One region of the Flavobacterium sp. W22_SRS_FK3 genome, then DNA from elsewhere that is predicted to be linked to it. Evidence: riboswitches for the same ligand, from Rfam matches in the RefSeq annotation. Region 1 holds a riboswitch; the other holds the start of a gene.
What was found. Region 1 has a riboswitch for S-adenosylmethionine ahead of ACEN2I_RS12405 (alpha/beta fold hydrolase). Riboswitches for the same ligand answer to the same signal wherever they lie in the genome.
Positions count from the first base shown of each region.

Region 2: it holds a riboswitch for S-adenosylmethionine, as region 1 does, so the genes downstream of both, ACEN2I_RS15285 (Na+/H+ antiporter NhaC family protein) here and ACEN2I_RS12405 (alpha/beta fold hydrolase) in region 1, are expected to answer to the same signal.

Region 1 covers NZ_JBGQOF010000011.1:50,496-59,113, forward strand. The annotation lists gene ACEN2I_RS12380 (alpha/beta hydrolase) at 1-379, opposite strand, end outside; gene ACEN2I_RS12385 (RDD family protein) at 393-908, opposite strand; gene ACEN2I_RS12390 (trans-sulfuration enzyme family protein) at 1,068-2,240, opposite strand; gene ACEN2I_RS12395 (OsmC family protein) at 2,279-2,713, opposite strand; gene thrA (bifunctional aspartate kinase/homoserine dehydrogenase I) at 2,792-5,206, opposite strand; gene ACEN2I_RS12405 (alpha/beta fold hydrolase) at 5,228-6,190, opposite strand; SAM riboswitch class I at 6,267-6,374, opposite strand; gene ACEN2I_RS12410 (hypothetical protein) at 6,555-6,755, opposite strand; gene ACEN2I_RS12415 (O-acetylhomoserine aminocarboxypropyltransferase/cysteine synthase family protein) at 7,443-8,618, opposite strand, start outside.
Region 2 covers NZ_JBGQOF010000016.1:7,531-16,148, reverse strand. The annotation lists gene ACEN2I_RS15310 (YeiH family protein) at 1-96, opposite strand, end outside; gene ACEN2I_RS15305 (LysR family transcriptional regulator) at 171-1,067, opposite strand; gene ACEN2I_RS15300 (hypothetical protein) at 1,158-1,466, opposite strand; gene ACEN2I_RS15295 (hypothetical protein) at 1,537-3,564, opposite strand; gene fabG (3-oxoacyl-[acyl-carrier-protein] reductase) at 3,647-4,393, opposite strand; gene ACEN2I_RS15285 (Na+/H+ antiporter NhaC family protein) at 4,558-5,895, opposite strand; SAM-I-IV-variant riboswitch at 5,953-6,048, opposite strand; gene ACEN2I_RS15280 (DUF4302 domain-containing protein) at 6,183-7,520, opposite strand; gene ACEN2I_RS15275 (zinc-binding metallopeptidase) at 7,554-8,411, opposite strand; gene ACEN2I_RS15270 (RagB/SusD family nutrient uptake outer membrane protein) at 8,437-8,618, opposite strand, start outside.

The DNA.
Region 1 (8,618 bases):
GCCCAAAAAACAACTTTAGCCTACAATCTGGAACTGCAGTCTCCAAACGCAATCTTGTTGAGGAAGCTGCTACTAATTGAGAAACATTCAAACCTTTTAAACAAGCTTTCCAGGCAATTGTGCCTCCTATGCTAAATCCTAAAACAAATACTTTATTTTTTTCGAGCTTTAGCAAATTGTCAACTGCTTTATCAATTCCACCGTTTAAAAATTGATTATGAATATTTACTTCGTTTTCTAACGCCTCAATTTTACCTAATTCTAAAACATCATAATACTGAATTTCAAATTTAGAATTCAATTTTTCAATATAAAAATTAATCCATTTGGTTTTTTTTCTTCCAAATAAATCAGATAGAATAAGCAATCTTGGTTTCATAATGCATAGCGATTTAATTAATCTCTACTTCTTGAACTCCAATTTGATTAAGTTCGTAAAACATTTTCTTACTTTGTTCCAATCCTTTTCTTTCTACAACATAAGTATCCGAAATCGAATCATGCCAGCCTCTTCCGCCACTTATGAAAGAAAAAGCTTCAAAAGGTAAAAACCGACAAAAAGTTCTTTTTACAATCATATCAAAACTTGGCTTATTACCATTTTCGTCAACAACGATAGTACCTGTAATGAATTTTGCAAAAGATTTTCCAAAAAAACCTTCAGTTGGTATGTAGTAAATAAGCATTAATACTGCACCTATTAAATAAGCTTCTAAATCATTAACATTTTGTAACCACTGGGCAAATATTGTTATATCAATACCAAGTAAAGTAGAAACAATTCCTAATACAAACATCAAAATATAAAATATTGCGAAAATAAAAATTAGATCTAAAAAATAATTCAACAATCGTTTTCCGTTGGCTGCTAATAAACCGTCGTCAAGAATATAGGTAGAATCACTCATGCTAAAATAGGTTTTAAGTTAAATAATTTTGGTTTTTGAGAGAAATCAAAAATATACTTTTTACTCTAACAAATGCAAAAACAAACAGCGTTTTTAACAGTAATAAATTTACTGTCAAAATCGGTGATTGTTTTTATCATACTTAAAGAATATAGTTCCTTAAGAAAGTGCCTGATCTAAGTCAGCTATAATGTCTTTTACTGTTTCCAAACCTACAGAAACACGCACCAAACCTTCTGTAATACCAACAGCAATTTTTTCTTCAACAGATAATTTGCTGTGTGTTGTGGATGCAGGATGCGTTACAATAGTTTTAACATCACCAATATTTGCCGAAAGGGAACATAATTTTATCTTGTTTAAAAATGCTCTTCCAGCTTCCAGACCTCCTTTAATTTCAATGGCAATAATATTACCCCCTAAAAGCATTTGTTTTTTGGCAATTTCATATTTCGGGTGTGACTTTAAGAAAGGATATTTCACACTGTTCACATTTGGGTGACTCTCCAAAAACTCGGCAACTTTCAAAGCATTTTCACAGTGTCTGTCAACACGAACTGCCAAAGTTTCTAAACTTTTTGACAATACCCACGCATTAAATGGCGACATTGCCGGTCCTGTATTTCTTGAAAAAAGATAGATCTTACGAATCAATTCGGCATCACCAACTGCAATACCACCCAAAACGCGGCCTTGTCCATCCATTAATTTTGTAGCCGAATGAACGACAATATGCGCTCCATATTTAATTGGCTGCTGAATATATGGCGTTGCAAAGCAATTATCGATTATTAAAATTAAATTATGTTTCTTCGCTATTTGTCCCAACAATTCCAAATCAATCACATCTACACCAGGATTTGTAGGTGTTTCAGCATATAAAATTTTAGTGTTTGGCTTAATAAAACTTTCGATTGTTTCCGGTTTGTTGATATCAAAATAAGTAGTTTCAATATTCCATTTTGGAAAATAAGTCATAAACAATGCATGAGTCGACCCAAAAACACTTCCCGCAGAAACAATATGATCTCCTGAATCCAACAAAGCGGCAAAAGTCGAGTAAATTGCAGCCATTCCAGTTGCAAAAGCATAACCTGCCTCAGCTCCTTCCATTGCACAAACTTTATCTACAAATTCTGTAGTGTTAGGATTACTGAAACGGGAATAAATATTACGTACCTTCTCTTCAGTAAAAGAGGCTCTCATATCCTCTGCATCCTCAAATACAAAACTGGATGATAAATACAAAGGAGTTGAATGTTCCTGAAATTGTGATTTTTCTAAATGTGTTCTAATAGCTTGTGTTTCAAAACCAAATTCTTGTTCGTTCATTTTAATTAGTTTATAGTTGTTAGTTTGTGGTTGTTGGTTTAGATTTTGGCTAATTCCAATCCGTTCAAAACTACTTTATAATGTATCTTTGCCGTTGGTTCAACAGTTTTAGAAACCGAGCAATATTTTTCGAATGATAATTGTGCTGCTTTTGCCGCTTTGTCTTCTTTTATATTTCCTTCCAAAGAAAAAACTACATAGATATCTTTAAAGGGTTTGGCTTCTCCTACCTGTACACGCTCGCCTTCAACCTCAGCTTTAAAAGACGTAATTTCCTGACGTTGTTTTTTTAGAATCGAAATCATGTCAATTCCACTACATCCTGCCACACCCATTAAAACTAATTCCATAGGACTTGGCCCCATATCATTTCCTCCAAATTCTGGTCGTGCATCAACATTTACTACATGTCCACGTTCGTTTTTTAATTGAAAATGGAAGTTTTCGTTTACTCTGTCTAATGTTATTTTCATTTTTTTATTTTTTGAACGCCTGATGACGTAGATTTTTATTTAAAAACTGAATACTAAAAAACTTGTCACTGGTCACATTTATCCTTTATCCGATAATCTCAAAATATCTCCAAAAACACCTCTTGCTGTTACGGCTGATCCTGCTCCGGCACCCTGAATTACAATTGGTCTGTCTCCGTACGATTCTGTATAAATTTCGAAAAAAGAATCAGAGCCTTTTAATCCTCCAAGTGCAGTGTCAGAAGGTACTGAAACTAATTTCACTTCAAGATTTCCTTTATCGTTTTGCAAATCACCGGATAATTCACCAATGTATCTTAATACGTGATTTGGCTTTTGTTCGGCTTTTATTTTATTGTAAATCGGATCGAATTCTTTTAATTTGGTTAAGAAGTCAGAAACATTTCCTTCACGTAAATGTTCCGGGATTAAATTCTGAATTAAGATTTCTTCAAATTCGTTTTGTAAATCTAATTCTCTCGCCAAAATCAATAATTTTCTTCCCACATCATTTCCGCATAAATCCTCGCGCGGATCCGGTTCTGTGTAACCGTTATCAATTGCTTCCTGCAGAATTTCACTAAAAGGAGCGTCTTTTGCAGAGAAATTATTGAATAAATAACTCAGTGTTCCTGAAAATACTCCTTTTATCTTGGTGATATTTTCGCCAGAAAGATGTAATAATTTAATCGTGTCAATTAATGGTAATCCGGCACCAACATTGGTTTCATACAAATAATTCTTTTGATTTTCAGCCAGAACTTTTCTCAGTTCCTTATAAAAACCATAACTCAATGTATTAGCTACTTTATTAGACGAAATCAAATCGAAACTGCTTTCTGCAAGTTTAATATAATTCTCCACGAATGTTGCACTTGCCGTATTATCAATCGCAATTAAATTCTCTAAATGATATTTATCTGCATACTCAATAATATCCTGAATAGTGTAATCAAGTCCTTTACTCTGAATTTCATTTTTCCAGTCTGAAGTCACACCATTTTTATTTAAAATCAGTTTTTTAGAATTCGCAATGGCAAAGACATTCAGCTTAATATCTTTTCGTTTTTCGATAGCATCCGCAGATTCTAAAATTTGATTGATTAAAGTTCCGCCCACTAACCCATGTCCAAAAATAGCAATATTGATTTTTTTAGAGACACCAAAAATTTCTCCGTGAATTACGTTTAAAGCTTTGTTTAATTCCGATTTTTTAACCACCAAACTCACGTTTTTACCCGTAACGGTATTGTTAAACAATATCGGAACAATTTTATTTTTGATTAAAGCAGTATAAGGTTTATGAAAAGTACTTAAATCTTGTCCAATGATTGAAATAACCGAAACATTATCTGTTACTGTAATCTGATTTACATCCTTTGAATAAAAATCATTTTCGAATTCTTTCTCCAATTCAACCATTGCCGTTGTAGCTTTATCAGTGGCAACCACAAGACCAATTCCTCTTTCTGAGGAACCTTGCGAAATAATACTTACACTTATATTGTGATCTCCCATTACCTTGAAAATTCGGGCATCAACTCCGGATTTCCCAAGCAATCCGCGGCCTTCAAGATTTAAAAGCGAAACATTTTCAAGAACCGAAAGCGTTTTGATTCCTTCTTTTGCAGTATCAGAAGTGATTAAAGTTCCCCGGTTTTCATGGTTGAATGTATTTAAAATTCGAAGCGGGATGTTTTTTTCCAACAAAGGAATAATCGTTTTGGCATGCAAAATTGTAGCACCAAAATTCGCTAATTCATTTGCTTCATTGAAAGATAAAAATTCTATTTTTTTAGCATCTGCAACCAAATCAGGATTTGCTGTATAAATACCGTCAACGTGTGTAAAATTTTGTAACTCCTCTGCATTTAAATAATTAGCAATCAAAGAAGCGGTATAATTACTGCCATTTCTTCCTAAAGTTGTCGTATCGTTATTGTTATTCGAACCAATAAAACCAGTTACAACATTAACAGTCGATCCATTGTACTCTTTAAAATAATTGACAACATTTTTCTTGGAAAGCTGTTCCAAAGGCTGTGCATCACCAAATTTAGAGTCTGTTTTTAGCAGCTCTCTTGAATCGGCAAAATTAGCAGGAATTCCTTTTTCGATTAAAATTGCAGTTAATAGTTTTGCAGAAAGCAATTCGCCTTTAGACAAAATCTGATCTTTAATTTTATTGCTGTAATCGCCAATTAAACTTACCCCTTCATAAAGTTTATCCAAAATAGTAAACTCTTCAGATAAATCGACCTTAGGATAATCTGAAATTTGGTAGGTCTTAAAATTTTCTAATAATCTTTTGTAATCACCGTTTTTAGCGGCAATTTTTAAAATATATTCTAATTCATCCGTAGCATTTCCTCTTGCAGAAACTACTACGGCAATTTTTTCGCCCTGGTTTACTTTCTCGGCAATTATAGAAACGACTTTATTAAGTCCTTCTCCGTTTGATAATGACTTACCTCCAAATTTTAATATTTTCATTTTATCTTTTTATTATTCTGCTTAAAAAATAGCAGCCAGTAAATTATCTAATTGTTTGTACTCGATTAAAAAAGCATCATGTCCATGTACTGAATTTATTTCGCTGTAAAAAACATTTTCTTTGAACTTTTTTAACTCCTGAAACGTTTCCCGGTTTTCTTTTGGTGTAAAAAACAAATCAGAATCGATTCCGATAATATGGATATCTGCATTTGATTTTGACATTAAAGTTTGGAAATCTTCTCCGTTTCGGGTAATATCTATTGTTTTAAGCAATTGGTTCATCAATTTATAAGAAGCCAATTGATATCTTTTTTGTAATTTATCTCCGTGATGTGCCAGCCAGCTTTCTATATTAAAAATTAAAAGATCCTGATTAATGGTTCTCTGAAATTTTTCTTTGAATGATTCCGGAGAACGATAACACAACATGGCGTGAATTCGGGCATCCTCGATTGGCTTTGATGAATTATTCAGAATTTGCTCCTGCAAATAACAATTGGCAATCATCCAGTCTGTCGATTTCCAATCTGTCGCTATCGGAATCAGATGCTTGGTAATATTAGGTTCAAGAGCCAGCATTTCCCAGGCAATTCCACCGCCTACAGAACCTCCAATGATAGCATAAAGCTGTCCGGTTTTTAATGCTTGGATTCCTTTCAAAAAGATACGGGCAATATCTCTGGCCGTAAAATCCTTATAATTTTCGATAGTAAAAGAATCGTTCCCATTGCCCGGAACATTAAATGCCAATACTGAATATTTGGTAGTGTCAATTGTTTTTCCATCACCAATCAAATCATTCCACCAGCCATTTTCACCGGTAACCTGTGCATTTCCTGTTAAAGCATGATTGACCAAAACAATTGGTGCACTGTGCAGCGGTAAACCAAAAAGTGCAAAACTTAAGGATAATGAATTATATGAAGCACCACTTTCGGTAGTGAAATTTTGTAATATGATAGGGTCTGGTATACTTTCCAATTTCAAATCTTTTATTTTTGATTTGTATATGGAAATATTAGAAAGAAAGTCTAGAACGAAACTAGAAAAACTCTTTTTGTTATCTTTCCACGTTGGGCGTGGTAGAATGCAGCACCTTCTTCGCTTTACCGAAGGGTTGCTAAGGATTCATCGGGTCTAATCCCTCGTCCTTTCTTTATAACATTTCAATACGTTTCTGAACTTAATGGTGCAAATTAAATACTATTTTCTTAAACAAACAAATTTAATCTAAAGAGATTATTTTTATATCAAATAACAAAAACTATTATACGCAGAAAATTACCGAATGTAAAATCCAGTAAATTCCAGAAGGCTTCACCCTATTTTATGATGTTTTTTCAATTTAGATGAAAAGAGTATCATTTTCTTTTGAATACATCAAAAACAATAAAGAGTTGGCTTCTTTAGTAGTTGTTTTTTTATCCGTTTCCATGAGACCAAATCTTGGATGAATCAATTCATTTATTGGCGGCGGATTATTTCTTTTTGCCCTTATGTTTTTCAATGTTGAAAATGTCTTTGTTAAGTAGTTTAAAGTTCGCATAATATTAAGTTTTAGTTTGTTTATGTATTATTATCTTTATTATTGTTTTATCATTTTGTTACGGCAAGCTGACGAAATAAAAAAACCCTTTTGGATTTAGATACCAAAAGGGTTTAAGTCGTTTTAACTTACTATACTTTTGGAATCAACAGACGAATATGCAAATAGACGCGACATTGAACATTTTGTTCATCTGTAGGGAATCATTCATCTGTGATTTATATTTTATTTTAAAAAACTCTAGCATTTTGTATAAATTTAAAAAGCCTCCCAATTACTTTGGGAGGCTTTGCTATATTAATATTGTATTTACAATTTTAAGCAATAGACAACCCAACGGTTTCTCTCGAAAGGACGCAAAACATTTTAGATTGATTAAACATATTTTTAGTAGTTTTTGGGTTTAACAAATATGCAAATATTTTTTTAATGCACCAAATAAATATGCACGAAAAAACTTCAAAAAACAAAATAACTTACAGATTATCATTAAAAAACATCTTACAAAATCACATTTTACAAAAAACAAGTAAAAATCTTACATATTTAAACTCTCAAAATTAAAATTTCAAAGAACTTATAGAAAAGTTAAACTGTTTACTCATTTAAAAAAACAAGTATTTATCTATAAAAAAATCACCTCTGTTAAAACTGAGTTTACTAAAGGCAATTTTAAAACAAAAAACTTTAATTTTTATTAAATACTGTATTAGGCGATTTTGCAACACTTGCAAAAACTGTTTTCAAGTCATTAATTAAATCTTCGACATCTTCAATTCCTACTGAAAGTCGAATCAAATCCTTTGAAACGCCAGTTTCCAATTGCTCTTCATCAGTTAACTGTTGATGGGTTGTACTCGCAGGATGAATAATAAGCGATTTAGTGTCACCTATGTTTGCTAAAAGTGAGAACAATTTTGTTTCGTCAACCACTTTTTTGGCCGCTTCAAAACCTCCATGCAAACCAAAAGTAATAACGCCACTTTGACCTTCGGGCAAATATTCCTGAGCTAAATCATAATACTTGCTCGATTTCAAGCCAGGGTAATTAACCCATATCACCTGATCTTGTTTTTCTAACCATTCAGCTAAAGCCAAAGCATTTTCGCTGTGTTTTTTAATTCGGATTGGCAAAGTTTCCAAACCCTGAATAATCTGAAAAGCATTGAATGGACTCAAAGCTGCTCCAAAATCCCGTAATCCTTCAATTCTTGCTTTTGCAATAAAAGCTGCATTTCCAAGCGCTTCATGATATACTAATCCGTGGTATCCTGATGAAGGTTCTGTAAATTCAGGGAATTTTCCGTTCGACCAGTCAAAAGTTCCAGCATCAATAATAACACCTCCTAATGAAGTTCCGTTACCTGAAAGATATTTAGTCAAAGAATGGATTACAATGTTTGCCCCGTATTCAATGGGTTTTAATAAATAAGGTGTTGCCACAGTGTTATCTACAATAAAGGGTACTTTAAAGTTTTTGGCTTCCGCCGAAATGGCTTTCAAATCCAATACATCTAATTTTGGATTTCCCAGAGATTCAACAAAAAAAGCTCTTGTATTTTCTTTTGCTGCTTTCGTAAAGTTTTCAGCTATTAAAGGATCAACAAAAGTCGTTGTAATTCCTAAACGAGGCAAAGTTACTTTTAACAGATTGTAGGTGCCTCCGTATAAACTATTTGAAGCTACGATATGATCGCCCGATTTTAGCAGCGTTAAAAAAGTCGTTGCAATTGCCGATGCTCCAGATGCTGTCACTACTGCTGCGATTCCGCCTTCTAGCGATGCCAGTCGTTGTTCCAAAACATCGTTTGTAGGGTTATTTAATCTGGTGTAAATAAATCCGGATTCAGCCAAACCAAATAA
Region 2 (8,618 bases), on a different contig from region 1:
AAACAGACATAACAGGATTACTGCAACAAAAATAATTTGCTGGAGAAAAATATTCTCTTCAAATAAATGGGACGCTTTATGGTGCTTTGTTTTCAAAATAGGGTATTTTATATTTACCCTACAAAGGTCTGCCCTTTATATGGAACTCGCCAATCGCAAAATACAATAGGCTATAACTTCAGGTTATAATGGCTGGCAATATTTTGAATAAACAATTCTGATAAGGAATCTGATTTCCCTAATAATGTAGTAATATAAAAGTGTCTTTCGATCGATAAGTTTTCTACATCCAGCACAATTAATTCTTTATTTGCAAGTTCTTTGCTTACTGCGTGAATTGACATGAAAGCAAAACAATCCGAATTTAGCAAATACGATTTTATGCTTTCAGTACTTCCTAACTCCATTTCGATTTGCAGCTCTTTTAATTTCACACCGATTTGTTTTAAAGCATATTCTATAACTTCAAGTGTTCCGGATCCGCGTTCACGGGTTATGAATTTCATTAATTTTAAATCTTCCAATAAAATTTCGCTTTGTTTTACCAATGGATTTTTAGTATTGCAAACCAAAACCAGTTCGTCTTTTAGAAACGGAATGTATTTTATAGATTGATTTTTAGATTGTCCTTCTACAATGCCGATTTCGATTTCTTTATTGATTAAGGCATTTTCAATTTGCTCGGTATTTCCGTTCAGTAAATTGACTTTAATATCTTGTTGTTTTTGATGGAATCTTGCCAAAACAGGCGAAATAATATATTGCGAAATAGTGGTACTTGCTCCCAACCTTAACAAACCCTGGCGATCCTTACTAAAAGAACTCATATCAAAGTCGATTTCGCGGTAAATTTCGAAGATGTTTTTAGCATGTTTCAGCAGAATTTTTCCGGCTGGCGTTAAGGCAATTTTAGAACCGTTTCGCTCAAAAAGCTTAGTTTTATAGTTTTCTTCGAGTTCCTGAATGTGTTTGGAAACGGCTGGCTGCGTAATATACAATTCTGTTGCCGCTTTAGTAAAGTTAAGACGGAGTGCAACGGTGTAGAAAACTTTTAGTCGGAAATCCATTGTGTTATTATTAAAAGTGAAACACAAATTTCACAAATTATCACAAATCGTAATTTTTAAAACCGTGACAATTCGTCACGATTTAAGCTATTAATTGATCCAATCTAAATAGCTTAACATTGTCATTGTTATTTGAAAAAAATTATATGAAGTAGCATACTCGTCTTGATTAGTCAAAGCTTTTATTTGATGTTCATACTCCTCTTTAGGACATTGTAACGATTTTAAATAAATTTCATAACTCCATTTAGTTTGAAAATCTTTCTCTTCAAGACTCCTAAAACGGTTTGTCAAGTTAATATACGATTCTCTAACTTTTATATTATCAGAAGATTTTAAGTTTTTTATTACATCAATAGATGCAATTATATCGCTTTTTAATTTTTCATTTTTAGTCATTTGCTTAAATATTTATTAAAACAAATATATAAATATTATTTATTAAAAACTAAAAAACAATAATTATTTTCTATAACATCCCGTTATACTTCCTAACAAACCATTCCGTAGTCAATAAAGCAGTAATTAAAATCAACAACCAAACCCAATCAATTAAAGGTGTTTTGGTTGAGATATTCTTCTCTATCGATTTGTATTCTTTGTTTTCTAAAAGTGCGTGAATCAAATCATCGGCCTGATCTTCAAAAAAGGCTTTTCCGTTGGTTTGCAGGGCCAATTGTTTCAATTTTTGAACATCAGGATTTACAAATTGCTTTTCAATATCAAAATCTAAAATTTCAAAATGACTCGAATAGATGGTATTTGTATTTAATTCCTTTACCGTAAAATTGTATTTTCCGGCAATTAAACCATCCAGATTTGCGGAGAAAGAATTATTTCCTTTTAATAAATCGTAGTTTTTGGTTTGTTTGGTTTCTCCCTTTGTAACCGTAATGGTTAATCTTGCTTTTTCGTCAAACTCGTAATTCTTATTGAAATATTGGGCATTGATTACAATGGCTTCCCCCGAATTATAAAAACTCTCGTGTTCTACAACCAAAGATTTTTTTGAAGCTGATGTTGCCAGATACTGAATGATCTTATCCACAAAAACATCATATTTTTCAAATGACTGATTGTCAATATGACTTTGCAAACGCCATTTCCAGCTGTTTTCTCCTAAAAGAAAAGCCGTTCTTTTGCCCTGATTTTCGGCGAATGCCAATAAGGGAGTATTGGTAGAAACATTTCTGATTTTTGATGAAAGTAAAACGGATACGTTTCCGTTTGTCGTAATGGTTCCGAATAGATTTTGCAATGGCGGAAAGTTTTCAAAACCAATATTTTCAATGGCAAACAAATTAAATTGTGATTGAAACTCGTTTAAATAGTCTTCTCTCTGACCGCTCATTTTAAAAACCAGATTATTCTGTTTTTGGTTCAGATAATTAAAATCGGTGTTATTTCCGGTAATAATAAAACTGTTTGTTCCAGCTAATCTCTTATTATCAAAAATAGGTTTAAAAGCACTATTAGGCTGATACAAAACTAAAACCGAAACATCATTTAATTTATCCAGTTCATTTGGTTTTGTCAATATCACTTTACGCTGTGCATTGGTTTCAATAGAACGTTTCAAAGCTCCAATATCAGGATGATTTATCGATGAAACTATCGCAATAGTTGATTTTTGGTCAATCACTTCAACAGCAAAATTCTTGACATTATTATAACTGTTTTTCTCTTTTGCGCTAGAAGAAATAGTTGCTCTGAAAATTTGCAATCCTACTTTATCGGCAGGCAAAAGTAAATTTAGTGCAGCCGTTTTTTTAGACGGAGAAAAAGAAACTTTCTCTCTGGCCACAACCGAATTTCCTTGCGAAATAGTAAAATCTGCATTTACGGATTTATCACCAGCGTATTGCAGAAAAGCCTCAACCGGAAATTTATTTTTATGAAAAGCGTATTTGTTTACGTTTAACTGATTTATTTTTAAATCAAAAAACGTGGTTGTATCTCCTACAACCAAAGGATAAACTTTATTCTCAGGATCAAAACGATATACATAATTGTTTCCTGTAGTCTGATTTCCGTCTGTAATAATAACCGTTGGAAAAATCAGGTTTTTATTGATGCTTTTTAAATTCTTCGCAACCTCATCAAGATTGGTTTGCTTTCCTTTAAAATCAAATTTCTCCCAAGGTTTAAAATCTGCATCAAACTGATAGGACTGAATTTCAAACTTATCCTGAAGAGCCGGATTCGAAACCAAAGCCTTATATAATTCAGCTACTTTTTTATCCGATTTTAATGCCGCAATAGAACTTGAATTATCTACCGCAATTGCCAAAGGGGTTTTGGTAACTTCAAGCGAATTTTTAGTAATCACCGGATTAATCAGTAAAACCAACAATCCAAAAATGGCTAAAAAACGCAAAAAAGCCAAAAAAAGATTCATTTTCGAATCGCTTTTGGCTTTATAAAAATATTGAAAATACGACAATCCACCCGCTATTACTACAGAAAGTAATAATAATAGAATTGTGTTTGTAGTCATATTTGTAATTCGTATTGGAAAATTTATAATTCAAACATCTTAGGAAAACCTAAGAATCTTAGCAACTTAGAACCTTAGCATCTTAGGTCAGCATTCCTCCGCAAACATTTAAAACCTGTCCGGTAACATAAGCACTCATATCTGAAGCTAAGAAAAGACAAGCGTTTGCAACATCTTCAGTTGTTCCGCCACGTTTTAACGGAATCCCATCTCTCCAGCCTTTTACTACATCTTCCGGTAATTTTGCCGTCATCTCAGTTTCAATAAATCCAGGAGCGATCGCATTACAACGAATATTACGAGATCCTAACTCTAGTGCTACCGATTTTGTAAAACCAATTGCTCCCGCTTTTGAAGCTGCATAGTTGGTTTGTCCTGCATTTCCAGAAACTCCAACTACCGAACTTATATTAACAATAGAACCGGAACGCTGCTTTAAAAAAGTCTTCTGAATAGCCTTAGTCATATTAAAAACCGATTTCAAATTCACATCAATAACCTGATCAAAATCAGCTTCAGACATACGCATCAATAGGTTATCTTTTGTAATTCCAGCGTTATTAATCAAGATGTCAACCGTCCCAAAATCAGCCAAAACTGCATCCACAAAAGTCTGCGCTTCATTAAAATCTGCTGCGTTCGACTGGTATCCTTTTGCTTTCACTCCCAAACCGTTCAATTCTGCTTCTAAAGCTTGGGCTGATGATACAGATGAGCTGTATGTAAAAGCAACATTTGCACCATGTTTAGCAAAAACTTCAGCAATTCCTTTTCCAATTCCACGACTGGCCCCCGTAATAATGGCAACTTTTCCTTCTAGTAATTTCATATTCAAAATTAATTTTAATAATTATTTGTAGCTATTCCTGCTATCCGTTGCAATCTTTTATGTTTTTAAAGAAAAAACACAAAAGGATTTCCACTTCTATCAGGGCTAAAAACGACTTGTCAAATATAGAACAATTCCTTTTTAAAAAAAACCACAGTTCAATATTATAGATTGGGATTTCTAAACTTCAAAACTTTATTCACCCATTTGTCCCATACAGAACTATAGATAGCAATACTTGTAAAAGTCAATAAAAACAAATGATACCAGGCATTTCCAATCAAATCAAAAAAATCTAATTTTCCTTTAGCAAAGCTTAGAATTAATAAAACCTGGGCACCATAGGGCAAAATACCTTGGATAATACAAGAAAATATATCCAGAATAGTAGCCGTTTTTCTGGCATCTAAATCATACTCATCATTAATTTCTTTCGCAATTCCACCCGTAATTACAATCGAAACCGTATTATTTGCAATCGCTAAATTGGCAAAACCTACTAAAGTTCCAATACCTAATTGAGCTGATTTTTTGCTTTTTATTCCTTTTTTAATATGATATAAAACGTAATCAATTCCGCCTGCTTTATCCACCATCGCCGCCAATCCGCCCGAAAGCATCGAAAGCAGAAAAATATCTGTCATGCTTGTAAAACCTTCATATATTTTTTGGGTAAATTGTAGAAGTGTAAAACTATGCCCAAAAAAACCAATAATTCCTGCCAGCAAAGTCCCTATTATTAAAGTTGTAAACACATCTACACCTATTAAAGCTAGAATAATTACCAATAAATACGGAATGATGGTAATCCAATCAAAACTTGCTTTCGGAATTTCAACAGCAATAATTTCCGAATTTAATCCTAAATAAAACAGAACAATTATGGTTACAACAGCAGCAGGAAAAGCAATAAAAAGATTGATTTTAAACTTGTCTTTCAATTCACAACCCAAAGATTGTGTAGCTGCAATCGTCGTATCAGAAATCATAGAAAGGTTATCACCCAACATTGATCCGCCAAGCAAAGCTCCGGAAATTAAAGGCAGCGAAGCTCCACTGGATTCGGCCAGTCGAACTGCAATTGGGCCTATTGCAACAATTGCTCCAACAGATGTTCCTGTTGCAGTCGATAAAAAAGCCGCAATCAGGAAAATTCCTAATGGAAAATAAGCCGCATCAATCGTATTGATACCCATATTTACCACAGCATCCACTCCACCAGTAGCTTTACTCACTACCGCAAAAGCACCTGCAAGCAAATAGATGATACACATGGTCATTATTTTGCTTTCTCCACAACCTGAAATAAACGTTTTTGTTTTTTCTTCAGCTGATTCTTTAAATAACAAAAAAGCAGCAATAATGCCTACCAAAACAGCAACTGGAGATGGTAATGCATAGAAATCTTTTAAAAAGATCCCTGATCCTAAAAAAATAAAGATGAAAATTAATAGTGGTAGTAATGCAAAGGCATTTCCTTTTGCTCTTAAATTTTTTGTCATAAAATAGTTTATAAATGAAACGTTTACGACGATAAGAAAAATTTGGATAATAAAATGATAGACAACATTTTTTCCAAAGGATTTGGCTTATCGTTTTAGCACCTTGCTTGTTTTGCAGGTTGCTATCTCTTTGCGAGATTCGTGATAACGGCTGCAAAAATAGTAATTATTTTATTGAATTGATTATATTAACATCTTTTTAATTCAAAATAAATGTTTTAGATACAAAAAAGCAGCCCAAATTGAGCTGCTTTTCAACTAAAACTAAAACCAAACTAAAACTAAAACTAAAGTTGATACGTAGTTATTCTAAAGTTACTTGCTGCACTTGTAAATGTGTAAACAGTATTAGTATAGGTTATTCTGAATGCCTCCTTTTTAACATACAACCCCTGAGGATTTGTTAATTCAGCATCTAACTCATTTAAAAATGCTCTTGAGGCAGCAGCTACCGTCCATCCGTCATTCGACAGAATTAAAGTTTTCTTAGTAGCATCTTCACTAGTAATTATAAAATGATATATAGAAGCTTTACCTCCATTAAATCTATACTCAATATAACTTCCATTTAAAGCAGTATTAAAGTAAAACTGAATTCTGGCAAGTTTTTGAGTAGCTGGTAAAGTAGCATTTACTTTATCTATTAATGATTTAGCATAACTTGATGTTGAAGGTGCTGTGTATAAATTTGCATCTATATAACCAAACACCATTTGAGGATTTCCTTCTAAAAGAAGTTTATAATCGTCAGTTAAAACAAGAGGTTCATTCGAATATTTTATAGTTGCTGTTACTCCGCCTGTTCCAGTTGCTGTAAAACTTCCATCAGCATCATTATATATAAAATTAGTTAGTTTTTGACCTTTAACTTCTACAGCCGGACTAACAACAATTCCGGTTGGTGTATATCCAACTCCCATACTGATAACCTCGCCAGAATCATCTATAGCACTTGAATTTGAAAATCTGGTAGCTGATGAAAAAGAAAAATCATATTTTTTAACTGTAGTACCATCGTTCGTTTCTAAAAATCTAAAAAGAGGACGAGATGATGAACCAATTACATTTTTTTCTGTTTCTAAATTCTCTGCTAAATCTACCCAATCCTGAGCTGTCGCTTTCACAAAACGAACTTCTCTAACCAATCTGTTACTTTTAAAAAGGATATCTCCATTTTCCTGACCATAATACAGAAACTGAAAATCCCCTAAATAACCTTTCCCTCTTAGAGCCGTTGTTGGATAACTGTTCGAATCTGATAAAAGGTGAATTCTGTTATAAGTATCAAACAATAAACTTACAGTACTACCTAAAACTACATTATAGTCACTGGTATACTTTTCTGTATCATCATCAAAATCTGATGCCATTTCAACTTTATTACCAGGCAAAAATTTAAACAAATGGGTATATCCTCCTAATTGAGTATCATCTGTAAAATAGACCGCTTTCCACCCATTCTCTGATGCAAGCAAAGCATCATTAAGCTCACTTTTTTGAGCATTTAATCGCTCAGTAGGAGTTTGATCGAACAATTGATCTGCATCGGTATTATTACTGCAAGAACCTAAATACAGTGTCAAAAATGCCAGCATGAGGTACTTAAATATGTTTTTTAGTTTCATAATATTATCTATTAAATTATATAGTGACGAAAATTAATTATTTACAACCTCATTTGTATTTTTCTCAGCTTCATCTCTTAAAGCATAGAAATCCATATTAAATGCATCTTTATAATATTGCACTACAATAGCTTCTTTTTGCTTTAATTTTGCTCTTCCGTCTGCAGGCATACTGGCTAAAATAGCCGCATACTCTGCTTTTGTACTTGATAAAATAGTAGAGGCTGTTTCTGCAAAATCTTCAATAACATTATTTCTGGCGTAATTGGTTATAAAACCCAAACTTCTTGAAGTTGCAAGCACCTCCAGATGCCACGTTCCTGTATAACCTCCTGGCGTAATTTTTTGCCAGGCCTCTTCGTCAAAAGGTTTGTTCTGATTTAGTATATGTACGTACTCATGTTGTATGGTATGAATAAACTCAGTAACATTTGCCCGATTTTTTTTGTTTAAATAATCTACTTCAAATAATGTAATTCTTTGTCCGGAATCTGCAATCCCTAAAGTTCTGGTTCCGTTTGTATTAGAATTTACGCCCCCAACCAATACAATTTCTCTTGGAGCAACTTTCTTTACAAAATCATAACCTCCAACTGTTGTATAACTGTCTATCCAAATTTTCTTTACCACATCTAAAGCGGGTTGCACTTTATCAACCATTGGAGGAAATAAAAAACGGTTATTATCTACCGTATTCTGATTCCACTTGTATTGTGCATTAATATTGTAAGGATTCAAATAATTAGCATCAATCCAATTGTCTAACTCGCTTTTTTCGGCTTGGGTATAATCTAACTGACTCTCTCCAAGGGTATCTTCATGAGCACAAGATGCAAAAGATAAAACCCCTGCAACCAAAGCTAATACTTTATATTGTTTTAATATTTTCATCATAATTAAAATTAAAAATTAAAATTTACCTAGGGTTTTTTTCTACACCGTAATTGGATGCAGAAAGAGGGATTTGTAATGCTCTACGCTTATCGTCTTTTACCAAAGTATTTACCGGTAAACCAAAAGTTGTGTGATTTACAACAATATTAAAACGTTTTACATCTAGCCATCTTAATCCTTCATGAACAAAATCTCTTCTTCTTG